Regions from separate parts of the Aquabacterium sp. A08 genome, predicted to be linked through region 2. Evidence: predicted binding sites of a transcription regulator. Region 2 holds the regulator's gene; the other holds the start of a gene.
What was found. Region 2 encodes FNR, which switches genes on or off when oxygen is low (the NO sensors DNR and NnrR bind a similar motif). Its sites were predicted from a motif close to TTGATNNNNATCAA; they were not measured.

Region 1 (7,867 bases), on a different contig from region 2:
GGCGATGAAAATCTGCACCATCAGCAGCCGGGTCTTGTCGGTGCCGGCACGCGCCAGCAGCGCGTCGATGGCGGCCAGCACCTGCCGGGTCTGGCCCTCGATGTCCAGGTCGGCGTCCTCTGGCACCTGGCCGGCGAGGTACACCGTGCCGTTGTGGATGGCCATTTCCGACAGGCGCGGACCGACGTCAAAGCGTTGAACCATGGGCAATTTCCTCCGAATGCAAAGGGTCAGGGTGCGGCGTGGGCGAGGGCGCAACGGGCGGCGGCCAGGTCCCAGCCGGCCCAGCCGCAGCTTTTGAAGAACACCGGGCCGCCCGGCCGCGGGCCGTGCCAGGCGGGGGTGCGGTTCACCACGTCGGCCAGGGACGGCAGGGCGGTCACGTCCAGGCCGGCCTGCAGCAGGTCACCGGCCTCGTGGTCGGCGTCGCGCGTGTCCACCACCAGCGTGCCGGTGCGCGCCAGGTGCTGGCAGACGCCGGGCGCCCACTCCACCATCTGCGGGGTGAAGGCGCCCACGGCGGCCACGAAGGCGTCGGGCCGGGGCGTGCCGCGCAGCGCCACGGCCTGGGCACTGGTGGCGGTCACCACCAGCGGGCAGTCGGCCAGCGCCGCGTCGGCGTCGTCCACCGCGCGGGCTTGCAGCCCCAAGGCTCGGGCGTGCGCCACCAGCGCATCGGCGCTGGCGCGGCTGCGCGAGGCCACCCGCACCTCGCGCACCCCCAGGCCGGCGTGGAAGGCGTCCAGGTGCGCCCGCCCCTGCACCCCCGCGCCCACGATCAGCAGCGGGCCGGCGGGGTGGGGGACCAGCCGTTGCGCGGCCAGCAGCGACACCGCGGCCGTGCGCCGCGCCGTCACCGTCGGGCCGTCCAGCAGCGCGCGGCGGCTGCCGGTGGCCACGTCGAACACCACAATGTCGCCCTGGATGCTGGGCAGTCCGCGCGTGGCGTTGTCGTGCACAAAGGTGATGAGTTTGGTGATGGCCACCTGTGCGTCGTGGGCCGGCATCACGAACAGGCTGGCGCCGTTGGCCAGCCGCTCCACCAGCCGGGGCGGCACCCGCACGCTCGGGTCGCGCAGCACGGCTTCGATCTGCTGGGCCAGCGCAGGGTAGGGCAGGGCTTGGGCGGTGGCGTGGGGGGACAGGGTGGCGCTCATGGCCACACTGTACCTGCCCGCGCGGGTCGGGTTTGGGCCGTGCCGCCGCGCCAGTGGCCCCAGCCCGGCTAACCTTGGCGGCATGACCTTCCGTTTCTTGCCGCTGCGCCGCGCCCGCTGGGCGGCCGCTGCGCTGGCCATGACGCTGGCCGGCTGCAGCCTGGTGTCGGTGGCCTACAACCGCCTGCCCACCCTGGCCCACTGGCGCCTGGACGGCCTGCTCAACCTCGACCGCACGCAGTCCGCCGCCGTGCGGGCCGACCTGGCCCAATGGCACGCCTGGCACCGGCGCCAGCACCTGCCGCAGTACGCGCAGACGCTGGCGCGCTGGCAGGTCCTGGCCGGGGCCGACGTGACCGCCCAGCAGGTCTGCGCCGAATGGCCCCGCCTGAGCGGCTGGCTCGACGAGGCCGGCGCCCAGGCCCTGCCGTGGCTGGCGCGCCTGGCCGGCGGCCTCACCCCGGCGCAACTGGCGCACTGGCAGGGCCGCCACGCCGAACGCCTGGCCGAATTCCGCGCGGACTTTGTGGCGCCCGCCGGCGAGGTCGCCCCCCGGCGCCTGGACAAGGCCGTGGAACGGCTGGAAATGCTGTACGGCCGCACCAGCCCGGCCCAGCGCGACTGGTTGCGCCAGCGCCTGCAGCGCAGCGCCTTCGACCCCGAGCGTGCCGTGGCCGAGCGCGAACGCCAGCACGCGGTGCTGCTGGAGGCGGTGCGCCGCATCCAGGCCGGCGCCCCGGCCGAGGCCGAAGCCCGCGCCGCCTGGGCCCGTTGGTGGCAGCCGCCCGACTCGGCGCAACAGGCCCAGCAGGCCGCCTGGCGGGCCGACAGCTGCGCCTTCCTGGCCGAATGGCACCAGCGCACCACGCCCGAACAACGCCACCACGCCCAGCAAAAACTCCAGGGCTTTGCCAGCGATTTCACCGCGCTGGCCGCCTTGGGCGGCTGAGCCCAGACGCAAAAAAACCCCGCCGGGATCGCTCCCGGCGGGGTGGTGTGTGCAGCACCGGGCGGCCGCGGGGCCGCCCAGGCCGGCGGGCTTACATGCCCATGCCGCCCATGCCGCCCATGTCACCCATGCCGCCCGGCATGGCCGGTGCGTCGTCCTTCGGGGCCTCGGCCACCATGCACTCGGTGGTCAGCATCAGGCTGGCCACGGACGCGGCGTTCTGCAGCGCGGTGCGGGTCACTTTCGTCGGGTCCAGAATGCCCATCTCGATCATGTCGCCGTAGGTGTCGTTGGCGGCGTTGAAGCCGTAGTTGCCCTGGCCACCCAGCACGGCGTTCACCACCACGCTCGGCTCGCCACCGGCGTTGGCCACGATCTCGCGCAGCGGCGCTTCGATGGCCTTCAGCACCAGGCTGATACCGGCTTGCTGGTCGGCGTTGTCACCGGTGATGGTGCCGGCCGATTGCTTGGCGCGCAGCAGGGCCACGCCACCGCCGGCCACAATGCCTTCTTCCACCGCAGCGCGCGTGGCGTGCAGCGCGTCTTCCACGCGGGCCTTCTTTTCCTTCATCTCGACTTCGGTGGCGGCACCGACCTTGATGACGGCCACACCGCCGGCCAGCTTGGCCACGCGCTCTTGCAGCTTCTCGCGGTCGTAGTCGCTGGTGGCTTCTTCGATCTGGATGCGGATCTGCTTCACGCGGGCTTCGATGTCGGCAGCGGCACCGGCGCCATCGATGATGGTGGTGTTTTCCTTGCCGATTTCCACGCGCTTGGCCTGGCCCAGGTCGGCCAGGGTCACCTTGTCCAGGGTCAGGCCCACTTCTTCAGCGATCACCTTGCCGCCGGTCAGGATGGCGATGTCTTCCAGCATGGCCTTGCGGCGGTCGCCGAAGCCCGGGGCCTTCACAGCCACGACCTTCAGGATGCCACGGATGGTGTTCACCACCAGGGTCGCCAGGGCTTCGCCTTCCACGTCTTCGGCAATGATCAGCAGCGGACGGCCGGCCTTGGCCACGGCTTCCAGCGTGGGCAGCAGGTCGCGGATGTTGCTGATCTTCTTGTCGAACAGCAGCACGAAGGGGTTGTCCAGCAGCGCGGCCTGCTTCTCGGGGTTGTTGATGAAGTAGGGCGACAGGTAGCCGCGGTCAAACTGCATGCCTTCCACGACATCCAGCTCGTTCTGCAGCGATTTGCCGTCTTCCACGGTGATCACGCCTTCCTTGCCCACTTTGTCCATGGCGTTGGCGATGATGTCGCCGATGCTGGAGTCGGAGTTGGCGGAGATGGAACCCACCTGGGCGATCTCTTTGGAGGTGGTGGTGGGCTTGGAGGCCTTCTTCAGCTCGGCGATCAGGGCTTCCACGGCCTTGTCGATGCCGCGCTTGAGGTCCATCGGGTTCATGCCGGCGGCCACGTACTTCATGCCTTCGCGCACGATGGCCTGGGCCAGCACGGTCGCGGTGGTGGTGCCGTCACCGGCGTTGTCCGAGGTCTTGGAAGCGACTTCCTTGACCATCTGGGCGCCCATGTTCTGCAGCTTGTCCTTCAACTCGATTTCCTTGGCCACGGACACGCCGTCCTTAGTCACGGTCGGGGCGCCGAACGAACGCTCCAGCACCACGTTGCGGCCTTTGGGGCCCAGGGTCACTTTCACGGCGTTGGCCAGGACGTTCACGCCCTCGACCATGCGGGCGCGGGCTTCGCCGCCGAACACTACGTCTTTTGCTGCCATTTTTCAGGTTCCTTCAGTGTTTGGGTTGCAACAGGGGCAAATTACTTCTCGACCACGGCAAACAGGTCGTCTTCCTTCATGACCAGCAGTTCGTCGCCATCGACCTTCACGGTCTGGCCACTGTATTTGCCGAACAGCACGCGGTCGCCCACTTTCACGGACAGGGCCTTGGTTTCGCCCTTGTCGTTCGTCTTGCCCGGGCCCACGGCCAGCACTTCGCCCTGGTCGGGCTTTTCGGCGGCGTTGTCGGGGATCACGATGCCCGAAGCGGTCTTGGTTTCATTTTCCATGCGCTTGACGATCACGCGATCGGCGAGGGGACGAAGTTTCATGAGATCTCCTGCTCAGTAAAAAAGAAACGTGTTGGACAGATCGTGGGGGGTGCCCACCACAGTGTTAGCACTCAACCCCAGCGAGTGCTAATGATAGAGGCGGCCTCACGCCTTTTCAAGGCCCAGGGGTCAAAAAATCCCGTGGCCGTGGGGGTGGACGCTCGGGCCCTATCATGGCCGCCGGGTCAACACAGGGAGGTGCATGTGACTTACCACGACGACAAGGCCGCCGAGCACGGCCACCGCATGAACGAATCCAGCGTGGGTTCCACGGACTACTGGAACCACCGCATGCAGCAGCAAAACCACCAGTCCATGGCGGACGCGCAGCGCCTGCACCAGGAAACCAGCAGCTACCTCCAAAACCTGCAGGCCCAGCACACGGCGCCCCCCGTTTGGCGTGCCGGGGAATTGCCGGTGGGCGCGGGCCACGCGGGCACTCATTCCGGCAGTGCCGGCGCGGCCCTTGCGCGCCTGCTGGGTACCAAGGGTTTCTGGTACATCGCCTGGCTGCTGCTGTGCGCTTGCGGTTACCAGTGGGTGGATCAAGGCATCCGGTCTGCGCACGCCACAGGCTGGATGCAGGCCGTCACGCCGGCTGGACATGTGTCGTCCGACTACCTGATCGGCATGCGGCAGCGGCCCGAGGGTTTCAAGTACCAGGTCGATCAGACCCTGGGCGCCTGGGCGCACCTGTTTCGCCAACCCGAGGCGGCGCGCAAGCTCTACGCCGCCTGCCCCCGCACCCGCGCGTGCCTGACGCACCCGCTGGGCATCATGGGTTTCATGGCCGACCACGCCAGCGACCGCCAGGCGTATTGGCAAGCCCTGTGTGAAAGCGGCTACGTGCGCCACCACGCCCAAGGAAAGTCCATGGAGCGGCGTTGGTGGGTGGCGCCACACCAAACGCAGAAGTACGCGCCGCAGTGCGTGCTGGTCAACGCCCAAGAGGTGCGCGACCAGTTGGCCCGCAGCCGGCAGTGGCAGGAAGGCGTGGCCATTGCCGCTGCTTTGGTGGCTGCCCTGCTGCCCTGGTTGGCTTGGCTGTGGTTGCGCCGCACAAAGTCTCCGGCCTGATGCGGTGCCCTGCCGCGGCCCCTGTGGGGCGGTTTGACGCAGATCAAACCCTTCGTTCGCGCGGCGCGGGTTAACCCCCGGGTTTGATGTGGCGCAAACCCGCGCCGGGTGTGCGGGCTTCCAATGCCGGCAGGGAATGTTCCCTTGCACGACACACCACACACCATGAACCAATACCTGCTTGCCGCGGCCGTGGGCGCCGCACTCGTTTCCGGCACCGCCATGGCGCAAGACTTCAAAGAGGGCGACTGGCTGGTCCGCGCCCGCGTGGTGCATCTGGACGCTGCCAACAAAAACAGCGACCCGGCGGTGCCCGTGTCCATCAACAACAAGACGCTGCCCGAGGTGGACTTCACCTACTTCTTCAACAAGAACCTGGCCGCCGAACTGATTTTGACCGTGCCGCAAAAGCAGACCGTGTCGCTGGGCGGCGCGCCGATCGGTACCCTCAAGCACCTGCCGCCCACCCTGACGCTGCAATACCACTTCGACGCCCCCGGCTTCAAGCCCTATGTCGGCGCGGGTATCAACTTCACCCGCTTCAGCTCGGTGAACCTGCCGGCCCCGCTGGACATCAAGCGCAACAGCTGGGGCGGCGCGCTGCAGGTGGGCGTGGACATTCCCGTGGCCAAAGACATGTACTTCAACATCGACGTCAAAAAAGTCTTCATCAAGACCGATGTGACCGATGCGGGCGCCAAGATCGACACCTTCAAGGTCGATCCACTGCTGGTCGGCGTGGGTCTGGGCTGGAAGTTCTGACCTCACTGGTCCGCCAGGTGGTGGCGGTTTTTGGGTGGTGTTGACGGCGCCACCACACCGATCCCCCTGGGTAGCAAAGCCGGTGGCGCCGTGGCCTCACCGGCTTTTTGCTGGCCGCGACGCATCCGTCTGGCCCAGTCTTTGCATTAGTAGTTTTGTATACAAAAGCGCGCACAAAAAGTGCGCACAGCGGCCCGGGTGGGCGGCTGGCCAAGCTTGTGTGTGCGCAGTGCCCAAACCGGTGCATGCCAGCGCCGGGGGCAAACCGTTGGACCAAAACTGGAGCAGATGACATGGCAAACTGAACCGCCCCGGGAATTGAGGAGGCTCCAACGTCTGAGAAGATGGAGCCATGACCAAGTCAAACAAGTTCTCACCCGAGGTCCGCGAGCGCGCCGTGCGCATGGTGCAGGAGCACCGAGCCGACTACCCCTCTCTGTGGGCAGCCATTGAATCTATAGCCCCCAAGATTGGCTGCGTGCCGCAGACCCTCAACGAATGGGTCAAGAAGGCCGAGGTCGACAGCGGCCAGCGTGTCGGCACCACCACTTCGGAGGCGCAACGCATCAAGGAACTGGAGCGCGAGGTCAAGGAGTTGCGCCGGGCCAATGACATCCTCAAGACGGCCAGCGCTTTTTTTGCGCAGGCGGAGCTCGACCGCCGATTGAAGTCTTGAAGAACTACATCGACCGCCACCGTGATGACTACGGGGTCGAGCCCATCTGCCGGGTGTTGCAGATGGCCCCGTCGTGCTACTGGCGCCATGCCGCTCGCCAGCGCAATCCACAGTTGCGCAGTGCGCGTGCCCTGCGTGACGAGGGTTTGAAAGCCGACATCCAGCGCGTGTGGCACGCCAACTGGCAGGTCTACGGGGCTGACAAGGTCTGGCTGCAGATGAACCGCGAGGGCATCCCGGTGGCACGTTGTACCGTGGAGCGGCTGATGCGTGCCATGGGCCTGCAAGGGGCACGCCGTGGCAAGACGGTGCGCACCACCACGCCAGACACCTCCGCACCGTGCCCGCTGGACCACGTCAACCGGCAATTCAAGGCCAGCCGACCCAACGAGTTGTGGGTGTCGGACTTCACCTATGTCAGCACCTGGCAGGGCTGGCTGTACGTGGCCTTTGTGGTGGATGTGTACGCCCGGCGCATTGTGGGCTGGCGAGTCAGCCGCAGCATGCAGACGGACTTCGTGCTGGATGCGCTGGAGCAGGCACTGTACGAACGTCAGCCTGCGGCACATGCCCTGACGCACCATTCCGACAGGGGCAGTCAATACGTTTCCATACGCTACACCGAACGCCTGGACCAGGCGGGCATCCAGCCATCAGTGGGCAGCCGGGGCGACAGCTACGACAACGCACTGGCAGAAACCATCAACGGGCTGTACAAGGCCGAGTTGATTCACCGCCGGGGACCCTGGAAGAACAGGGAATCCGTGGAACTGGCCACCCTGCAATGGGTGCACTGGTTCAACCACATCCGACTGCTCACGCCGATTGGGGGCATCCCTCCGGCAGAAGCTGAGGCAAACTACTGGAGGCAATTCGCCAACAGCAACACCTCGACAGAGGTTTCAACTTAAACCAACCAGCCTCCTTGAAACCCGGGGCGGTTCAAACAGCATGAGAGGTGGGAAACTGGGCGTGGCCGCGGCAGCCTTGATGGGCGCGGCGGCGTTCGCCCCGGCGGCGCAGGCGCAAACGTCGGCGGTCAACGTGTACGGCCTCATCGACATGAGCGTGGGTTCGTACAAGGCCCCGGGCGGCCAGCGCCAGACCCTGGCCGAGAGCGGCAAAATGACCACCAGCTTCCTGGGCTTTGGCGGCAGCGAAGACCTGGGCAACGGCCTG
Region 2 (7,867 bases):
TCCCCCGTTTCGAGGTGAACCATGGACGTGCTCTACCTGCTCATCCCCCTGTCCGTCCTGCTGGTGCTGGGCATCATGGCCCTGTTCTGGTGGGCGCTGCAGTCGGGCCAGTTCGACAACATCGAGCGCGAGGGCGAGCGAATCTTGCGCGGCGATTGACTTATATCAACCGCACGGCGGCACCAGCCAGCGATACTGTAACCAGGTGAAATTCAAGAGGAGTTTGGTATGTCCGTGACAACAGCGGGTGCCCGGTCGGGCATCTACAACGACAAGGTGGTGAGGCAGTTCGCCATCATGACCGTGGTCTGGGGGGTGGTCGGGATGCTGGTGGGGGTGATCATCGCCGCGCAGCTGACCTGGCCCGAGCTCAACCTCGGCATCGAATGGCTGAGCTACGGCCGCCTGCGGCCCCTGCACACCAACGCGGTGATCTTCGCGTTCGGCGGTTGCGGTCTGTTCGCCGCCAGCTACTACGTGGTGCAGCGGACCTGCCAGACCCGCATCTTCTCCGACACCCTGGCCGCCTTCACCTTCTGGGGCTGGCAACTGGTCATCGTGCTGGCCGCCGTGTCCCTGCCGCTGGGCCTGACCCAGGGCAAGGAATACGCCGAGCTGATCTGGCCGATCGACCTGCTGATCGCCGTTGTCTGGGTGGCCTACGCGGTGGTGTTCTTCGGCACCATCGGCATCCGCAAGGTCCGTCACATCTACGTGGCCAACTGGTTCTTCGGTGCCTTCATCATCGCCGTCGCGCTGTTGCACATCTTCAACAACATCCAGCTGCCCACCGGCCTGTTGCACTCCTACTCGGCCTACGCCGGGGTGCAGGACGCCATGATCCAGTGGTGGTATGGCCACAACGCCGTGGGCTTCTTCCTGACCGCTGGCTTCCTGGGCATGATGTACTACTTCATCCCCAAGCAGGCCGAGCGTCCGGTCTACTCCTACCGCCTGTCCATCGTCCACTTCTGGGCACTGATCTTCACCTACATGTGGGCGGGTCCTCACCACCTGCACTACACCGCGCTGCCCGACTGGACCCAGTCCGTCGGCATGGTGTTCTCCCTCATCCTGCTGGCCCCCAGCTGGGGTGGCATGATCAACGGCATCATGACCCTGTCGGGCGCCTGGCACAAGCTGCGCGACGACCCCATCCTGCGCTTCCTGATCGTGTCGCTGTCGTTCTACGGCATGTCCACCTTCGAAGGCCCGATGATGTCGATCAAGACCGTCAACGCCCTGAGCCACTACACCGACTGGACCGTGGGCCACGTGCACTCCGGCGCCCTGGGCTGGGTGGGTCTGGTGACCATGGGTTCCATGTACTACCTGATCCCGCGCCTGTTCGGCCAGACCAAGATGTATTCCGTCAAGGCCATCGAGCTGCACTTCTGGGTCGCCACCATCGGCATCGTGCTCTACATCGCCGCGATGTGGATCGCCGGCGTGATGCAGGGCCTGATGTGGCGCGCCGTCAACCCCGACGGTTCGCTGACCTACACCTTCGTCGAATCCGTCAAGGCCACCTTCCCGTTCTACGTCATCCGTTTGCTGGGCGGTCTGTTGTACCTCGGCGGCATGTGTGTGATGGCCTGGAACGTCTGGAAAACCGTGGCGAACGGCCAGGCCAACGAAGTGGCCGTTCCCCCCGCCGTCGCCCACGCCTGAGGAGTCAACACAAATGGCACAACACAACGACACGCCCAAAGGCTTCACTCACGAGCGGATCGAGACCAACAACCTGCTGATGATCGTGCTCATCACCCTGGTGGTGGCCGTCGGCGGTCTGGTGGAAATCGTCCCGCTGTTCTTCCAGAAGTCGACCACCCAGCCGGTGGAGGGCCTCAAGCCCTACACCGCGCTGCAGATCGCCGGCCGCGACATTTACGTGCGCGAAGGCTGCTACAACTGCCACTCGCAGATGATCCGCCCCTTCCACGCCGAAACCATGCGTTACGGCCACTACTCGCTGGCCGGTGAGTTCGTGTACGACCGCCCGTTCCAGTGGGGCTCCAAGCGCACCGGCCCTGACCTGGCCCGCGTGGGTGGCCGCTACTCCGACGAGTGGCACCGCATCCACCTGAACAACCCGCGCGACCTGGTGCCCGAGTCCAACATGCCGGCCTACCCCTGGCTGGAGCAGCGCACCCTGAGCGGCGCCGACCTGCCCAAGCGCATGGAAGTGCTGCGCACCCTGGGCGCGCCGTACTCGGACGAGGAGATCGCCAAGTCCACCGAGGACGTCAAAGGCAAGACCGAGATGGAGGCCGTGATCGCTTACCTCCAGAGCCTGGGTCACGCGCTGCGTTGAAAGGGGCACAGACATGGATGTCAACGACCTGCGCAGCGTGGTCACCGTGCTCAGCCTGGTGACCTTCCTCGGCATCGTCTGGTGGGCGTGGTCCAAGCGCAACCAGAGCCGGTTCGACGAAGCGGCGCAACTGCCGTTTCAGGACGAGTGACGAGCCCCGCCTAACAAGAGAACGATCATGAGCGACTTTACAAGTGAATTCTGGCACCTCTACGTGGCCGGGCTGACGCTGGTCAGCATCATCGCCTGCCTGGTGCTGCTGTGGATCAGCGGCACCACCAAGGTCAAGGCGCACGACGACAACACCACCGGCCACGTCTGGGACGGCGACCTGCGCGAGATGAACAACCCCCTGCCGCGCTGGTGGGTCTATCTGTTCATCATCACCGTGATCTTCGCGCTGGTCTATGGTGCGCTGTACCCGACCTTCGGCAAGTGGGGCGGGCAGTTGGGCTGGTCGTCCACCGGCCAGCACACCGCCGAGGTGAAGAAGGCCGAGGAAAGCTTTGCCCCGATCTACGCCGCGTTCTCGGGCATGGAGCCCGAAAAGCTGGCCGGTGACCCGGCGGCCATGGCCATCGGTGAGCGCCTGTTCATGAACTACTGCGCCCAGTGCCACGGTTCGGACGCGGGCGGCAGCAAGAGCTTCCCCAACCTGACCGACAACGACTGGTTGTGGGGCGGTGAGCCGGTGGCGATCAAGGAAACCATCACCAACGGCCGCATGGGCGTGATGCCCCCGATGGCCGCCGCCGTGGGCAACGCCGACGACGTGAACAACCTGGCCAACTACGTACTGAGCCTGTCGGGCAGCCCGCACGACCCGGTCAAGGCCACGCTGGGCAAGTCCAAGTTCGCGGCCTGTGCCGCCTGCCACGGGGCCGAAGGCAAGGGCAACCCGCTCATGGGCGCGCCCAACCTGACCGACAACGTCTGGCTGCACGGCTGGGGCGTGGAGGCGATCACCAAGATCGTCAACGAAGGCAAGACCAACGTCATGCCGGCGCAGAACGCGCTGCTGACCGAGCAGCAGATCCACGTGCTGGCGTCCTACGTCTGGGGTCTGTCCAACAAGCCGCAGCGTTGAGCGTTCCCGCCACCCTGACAGCCGAGGTTCTGTGAGCAACACCCGCCAACCCGACGCCGGCACGGCCGACGAAGACATCGAAGTGTCGCTGTACGCGGCGCGGCAGAAAATCTACCCGCGTTCGGTGTCTGGTCTGTTCAGCCAATGGCGCTGGGCGCTGGTGTGGCTCACCCAGATCGTGTTTTACGGTCTGCCCTGGCTGGAGTGGAACAGCCGCCAGGCGGTCCTGTTCGACCTCGAAGCGCGTCGCTTCTACATTTTCAACCTGGTCCTGTACCCGCAGGACTTCATTTACCTGACAGGGCTGCTCGTCATCTCGGCGTTGGCCCTGTTCCTGTTCACCGCCGTGGCCGGGCGCCTGTGGTGTGGCTACGCCTGTCCCCAGACCGTTTACACCGAGATCTACCTCTGGATCGAGAAAAAGGTCGAGGGCGACCGCGCGGCACGCATGCGCCTGGACCAGAGCCCGCTGTCGGCCACCAAGTTCGGCAAGAAGTGGCTGAAGCACGCCCTGTGGGTGGCGTTTGGCCTGTGGACCGGCTTCACCTTTGTCGGTTACTTCACCCCGATCCAGGAACTGGGCGCGGCGGTCTTGGGCTGGGACCTGGGCCCCTGGCAGACCTTCTGGATCTTCTTCTACGGCTTTGCGACTTACGGCAATGCCGGCTTCATGCGCGAGCAGGTGTGCAAGTACATGTGCCCCTACGCCCGCTTCCAGAGCGCCATGTTCGACAAGGACACGATGATCGTGACCTACGACGAACGGCGCGGCGAGCCGCGCGGCCCGCGCTCCAAAAAGGCCGATCCGGCGGCACTGGGCCTGGGTTCGTGCGTGGACTGCACCTTGTGTGTGCAGGTTTGCCCCACCGGCATCGACATCCGCAAGGGCCTGCAGTACGAATGCATCGGCTGCGGGGCCTGCATCGACGTGTGCGACGACGTGATGGACAAGGTGGGTTACCCGCGCGGCCTCATCAAGTATTCGACACAAAACGGCATGGCCAACGGCTGGACCACCGCCCAGATGGTGCGCCGCGGCCTGCGCCCGCGGGTGTTGGTGTACAGCGGCATCCTCTTGCTCATCAGCGTGGCCGTGGGCGTGAGCCTGTTCTTGCGCACGCCGCTCAAGGTGGACGTGATCCGCGACCGCGGCGCCCTGGCGCGGCTGGTGGACCAGGGCCGCATCGAAAACGTGTACCGCCTGCAGGTGATGAACGCCACCGAGGCGCCCCAGACCTACCGCGTCAGTGTGGACGGCCTGCCTGGCATTGCGCTGGCGTCCGACCCGACCGTGGCCGTGTTGCCGACCGAGGTGCGTTCGCTCGCGGTGCGGGTGCAGGTGCCGCCGGGCGCGGCCGGGTCCGGCTCGCATCCCATCACCTTTGTGGTGGAATCGGCCGACGACGCTGCGCTGCGGGTGACCGAAAAGTCCGTCTTCCTCGTGCCGCGCTGACCCCCATTCCCTTCCCGGAGAACCGCCATGTCCACCTTGAACCCTGCCCTGGTGCCGGCCCAGCGCCCCGCCCAACCCTGGTACCGGGAGCCCTATGTGTGGTTGGTGCTGGGCGGGCCGCTGGCCGTCATCGTCGCCTGCATCGTCACCGTCTACATCGCCGTGACCCATGCCGACCCGGTGCTGGACCGCTCGGCCACCCCGGTGCGCGTCACCCCGGCCGCGGTGGAAACCCTGTCGCCCGAGGCCCGCACCGCGGCCGAACTCAGCGTGATGCCCGCCAACCAGGCGCGCAACCACGCGGTCACCCCCACCCTGCCCAAAGACTGACCGGAGACGCGCATGTGGGCCCAACGCTGGATGTGGATCGCCTGGCCGGCTTTTCTGGTGGCTGGGGTGCTGGAAATGGTGGTGTTTGCGCTGGTGGACCCCAGCGAACTGCATTGGCAGGGGCGGCCGCTGGGCTGGTCGAACCAGGCCATTTACACCGTGTCGTTTTTCTTTTTCTGGGGCGCCACCGTGGCCTCCAGCGCCTTGACCACGCTGCTGGCCATGTCGCCGTTCGAGGTCAACCGCTGCCCCGTGCCGCCCGACCAGCGGCCCGCCGACTGCACCCAGCCAGGGGCCAGGGGCAAAGGTTGCTCGGGCGGGGGCTGCTGTTGATCAGTCGGCCGGCTGGCTGACGATGGCCGCCAGCGCCTGCGTGTCCTTGATGTGGACGTAGCGCTGCTTCACGTCGATGATGCCGTCGTCCATGAACTTGGAGAAGGTGCGGCTCACCGTTTCGAGCTTCATGCCCAGGTAACTGCCGATTTCCTCGCGCGTCATGCGCAGGATCAGTTCGGACTGTGAGAACCCCCGGGCGTGCAGGCGCTGCACCAGGTTCAGCAGGAAGGCGGCCAGCCGCTCCTCTGCCCGCATGCTGCCCAGCAGCAGCATCACCCCGTGGTCGCGCACGATTTCACGGCTCATGATCTTGTGCACGTGGTGCTGCAGCGTGCTGAATTCGCGCGACAGCTGTTCCAGCTTGTCGAAGGGCAGCACGCAGACCTCGGCGTCTTCCAGGGCAATCGCGGCGCAGGAGTGCTTGTCCTGCACGATGCCGTCCATGCCGATGATCTCACCCGTCATCTGGAAGCCGGTGACCTGGTCGCGCCCGTCGGCGGTGGTCACACTCGTCTTGAAGAAGCCCGAGCGCACCGCGTAGAGCGAGGTGAAGGCATCGCCGGCATTGAACAGCGAGGTGCCGCGCTTGACCCGGCGCCGGGTCGAGATCACGTGGTCCAGTTTGCTCATCTCGTCGGCACTCAGGCCAACCGGCAGGCAGAGTTCGCGCAGGTTGCAGCTCGAACACGCGACTTTGATGCTGTGTAAGTCCATAAGTAACCACCGATACGGTGCGCAGGCAGATGCGTCGAATGATAACGCCCATGGGTGACGCTGGCCGTTTTGTTTGACTCACGTCAATGGCGCAGCGGGGGCTTTGCGGCACATTACTCCCAGATTGGAGAAGTACCTGTGAACCATGTCATCGACGAAGGCCTGCTCAAGCGTTTTGACGTGCCCGGGCCGCGCTACACCTCCTACCCGACGGCCGACCGCTTTGTGGAGGCGTTCACAGAAAAAGACTACACCCAGGCGCTGGAGCAGCGCCGCGCCGGTTCCCTGGCGTTGCCCCTGTCGATCTACGTGCACATCCCGTTCTGCGAGTCGGTGTGCTACTACTGCGCTTGCAACAAGGTCATCACCAAACACCACAGCAAGGCGGCCGAGTACCTGCGCTACCTGTCGCGCGAACTGGAGCTGCAGGTGCAGCATTTCGGGCGCGGGCACCACGTCTCGCAAATGCACCTGGGCGGCGGCACGCCCACCTTCCTGAGCGACGCCGAACTGGAGGACCTGGTGGCCATGATCCGCCGCCAGTTCACCCTGGTGCCGGGCGGCGAGTATTCGGTGGAGGTGGACCCGCGCACCGTGACCGAGGCGCGGCTGGAGCACCTGCACCGGCTGGGCTTCAACCGCCTGAGCTTTGGCGTGCAGGACTTTGACCCCACCGTGCAAAAAGCGGTGCACCGGGTGCAGCCGGCCGAGCAGGTGTTTGCGCTGGTGGCGGCGGCGCGCCGCATCGGCTTTGAGTCGGTCAACGTCGACCTGATCTACGGCCTGCCGCAGCAAACGCCCGAATCGTTCCGCCACACGCTGGAACAGGTGCAGGTGCTGCGCCCCGACCGCATCGCGCTCTACGCCTACGCCCACCTGCCGGCCCGCTTCAAGCCGCAGCGCCGCATCATCAGCGCCGAACTGCCCAGCCCGGCCGACAAGCTGGACATGCTGTCGATTTCGCTGGACCTGTTCAGCGCCGGGGGTTATGTGTACGTGGGCATGGACCACTTCGCCCTGCCCAACGACGCCCTGGCCGTGGCCAAGCGCCAGGGCCGGCTGCACCGCAACTTCCAGGGCTACAGCACCCAGCCCGACTGCGACCTGATCGCCCTGGGCGTGTCGGCCATAGGCCGCATCGGCGCCACCTACAGCCAGAACGCCAAAACGCTGGAGGAATACTACGACGCCCTGGACCAGGGGCGCCTGCCCATCGTGCGTGGGCTGGCCCTGAGCCGCGACGACGTGCTGCGCCGCAGCGTCATCATGGCGCTGATGTGCCAAGGCAGTGTCGATTTCGAGTCGGTCGGCCTGGCCCACCTGATCGACTTCCGCAGCTACTTCGCGCGCGAACTGGAGCGGCTGCAGGGCATGGTGGAGCTGGGCCTGGTGCGCATCACCGACACGGCCATTGAGGTAACCCCGTCGGGCTGGTACCTGGTGCGCGCCATCGCCATGACCTTCGACAAATACCTGCAGGTGGACCAGGACCGCGCCCGCTTTTCCAAGATCATCTGAGCCCGTAGCGGCCGGCACTGCTACAGTCGCGGCATGTTGGGTTCCATGACCTTGTCGGCCCTGGTGATGGGCTTGGTGGGCGGTCCGCACTGCGTGGCCATGTGCGGGGCGGCCT

Region 1: a site for FNR is predicted at 5,284-5,297, ahead of HA630_RS21945 (OmpW family protein). Genes of this name have one in related genera too.

What each region holds. Positions count from the first base shown of each region.
Region 1 is NZ_JAAQQT010000706.1:32,328-40,194, forward strand. It holds gene HA630_RS21915 (RidA family protein) at 1-204, opposite strand, end outside; gene HA630_RS21920 (delta(1)-pyrroline-2-carboxylate reductase family protein) at 231-1,157, opposite strand; gene HA630_RS21925 (DUF6279 family lipoprotein) at 1,240-2,106, shown strand; gene groL (chaperonin GroEL) at 2,198-3,841, opposite strand; gene groES (co-chaperone GroES) at 3,883-4,173, opposite strand; gene HA630_RS21940 (hypothetical protein) at 4,378-5,250, shown strand; gene HA630_RS21945 (OmpW family protein) at 5,416-6,012, shown strand; one part of gene HA630_RS21950 (IS3 family transposase) at 6,365-6,644, shown strand; AL1L pseudoknot at 6,643-6,759, shown strand; one part of gene HA630_RS21950 (IS3 family transposase) at 6,644-7,599, shown strand; partial or broken gene HA630_RS21955 (porin) at 7,640-7,867, shown strand, end outside.
Region 2 is NZ_JAAQQT010000688.1:24,532-32,398, forward strand. It holds gene HA630_RS18560 (cation-translocating P-type ATPase) at 1-18, shown strand, start outside; gene ccoS (cbb3-type cytochrome oxidase assembly protein CcoS) at 22-159, shown strand; gene ccoN (cytochrome-c oxidase, cbb3-type subunit I) at 229-1,671, shown strand; gene ccoO (cytochrome-c oxidase, cbb3-type subunit II) at 1,685-2,314, shown strand; gene HA630_RS18580 (cbb3-type cytochrome c oxidase subunit 3) at 2,328-2,465, shown strand; gene ccoP (cytochrome-c oxidase, cbb3-type subunit III) at 2,493-3,401, shown strand; gene ccoG (cytochrome c oxidase accessory protein CcoG) at 3,433-4,854, shown strand; gene HA630_RS18595 (nitrogen fixation protein FixH) at 4,882-5,184, shown strand; gene HA630_RS18600 (hypothetical protein) at 5,197-5,517, shown strand; gene fnr (fumarate/nitrate reduction transcriptional regulator Fnr) at 5,518-6,234, opposite strand; gene hemN (oxygen-independent coproporphyrinogen III oxidase) at 6,373-7,752, shown strand; gene HA630_RS18615 (sulfite exporter TauE/SafE family protein) at 7,786-7,867, shown strand, end outside.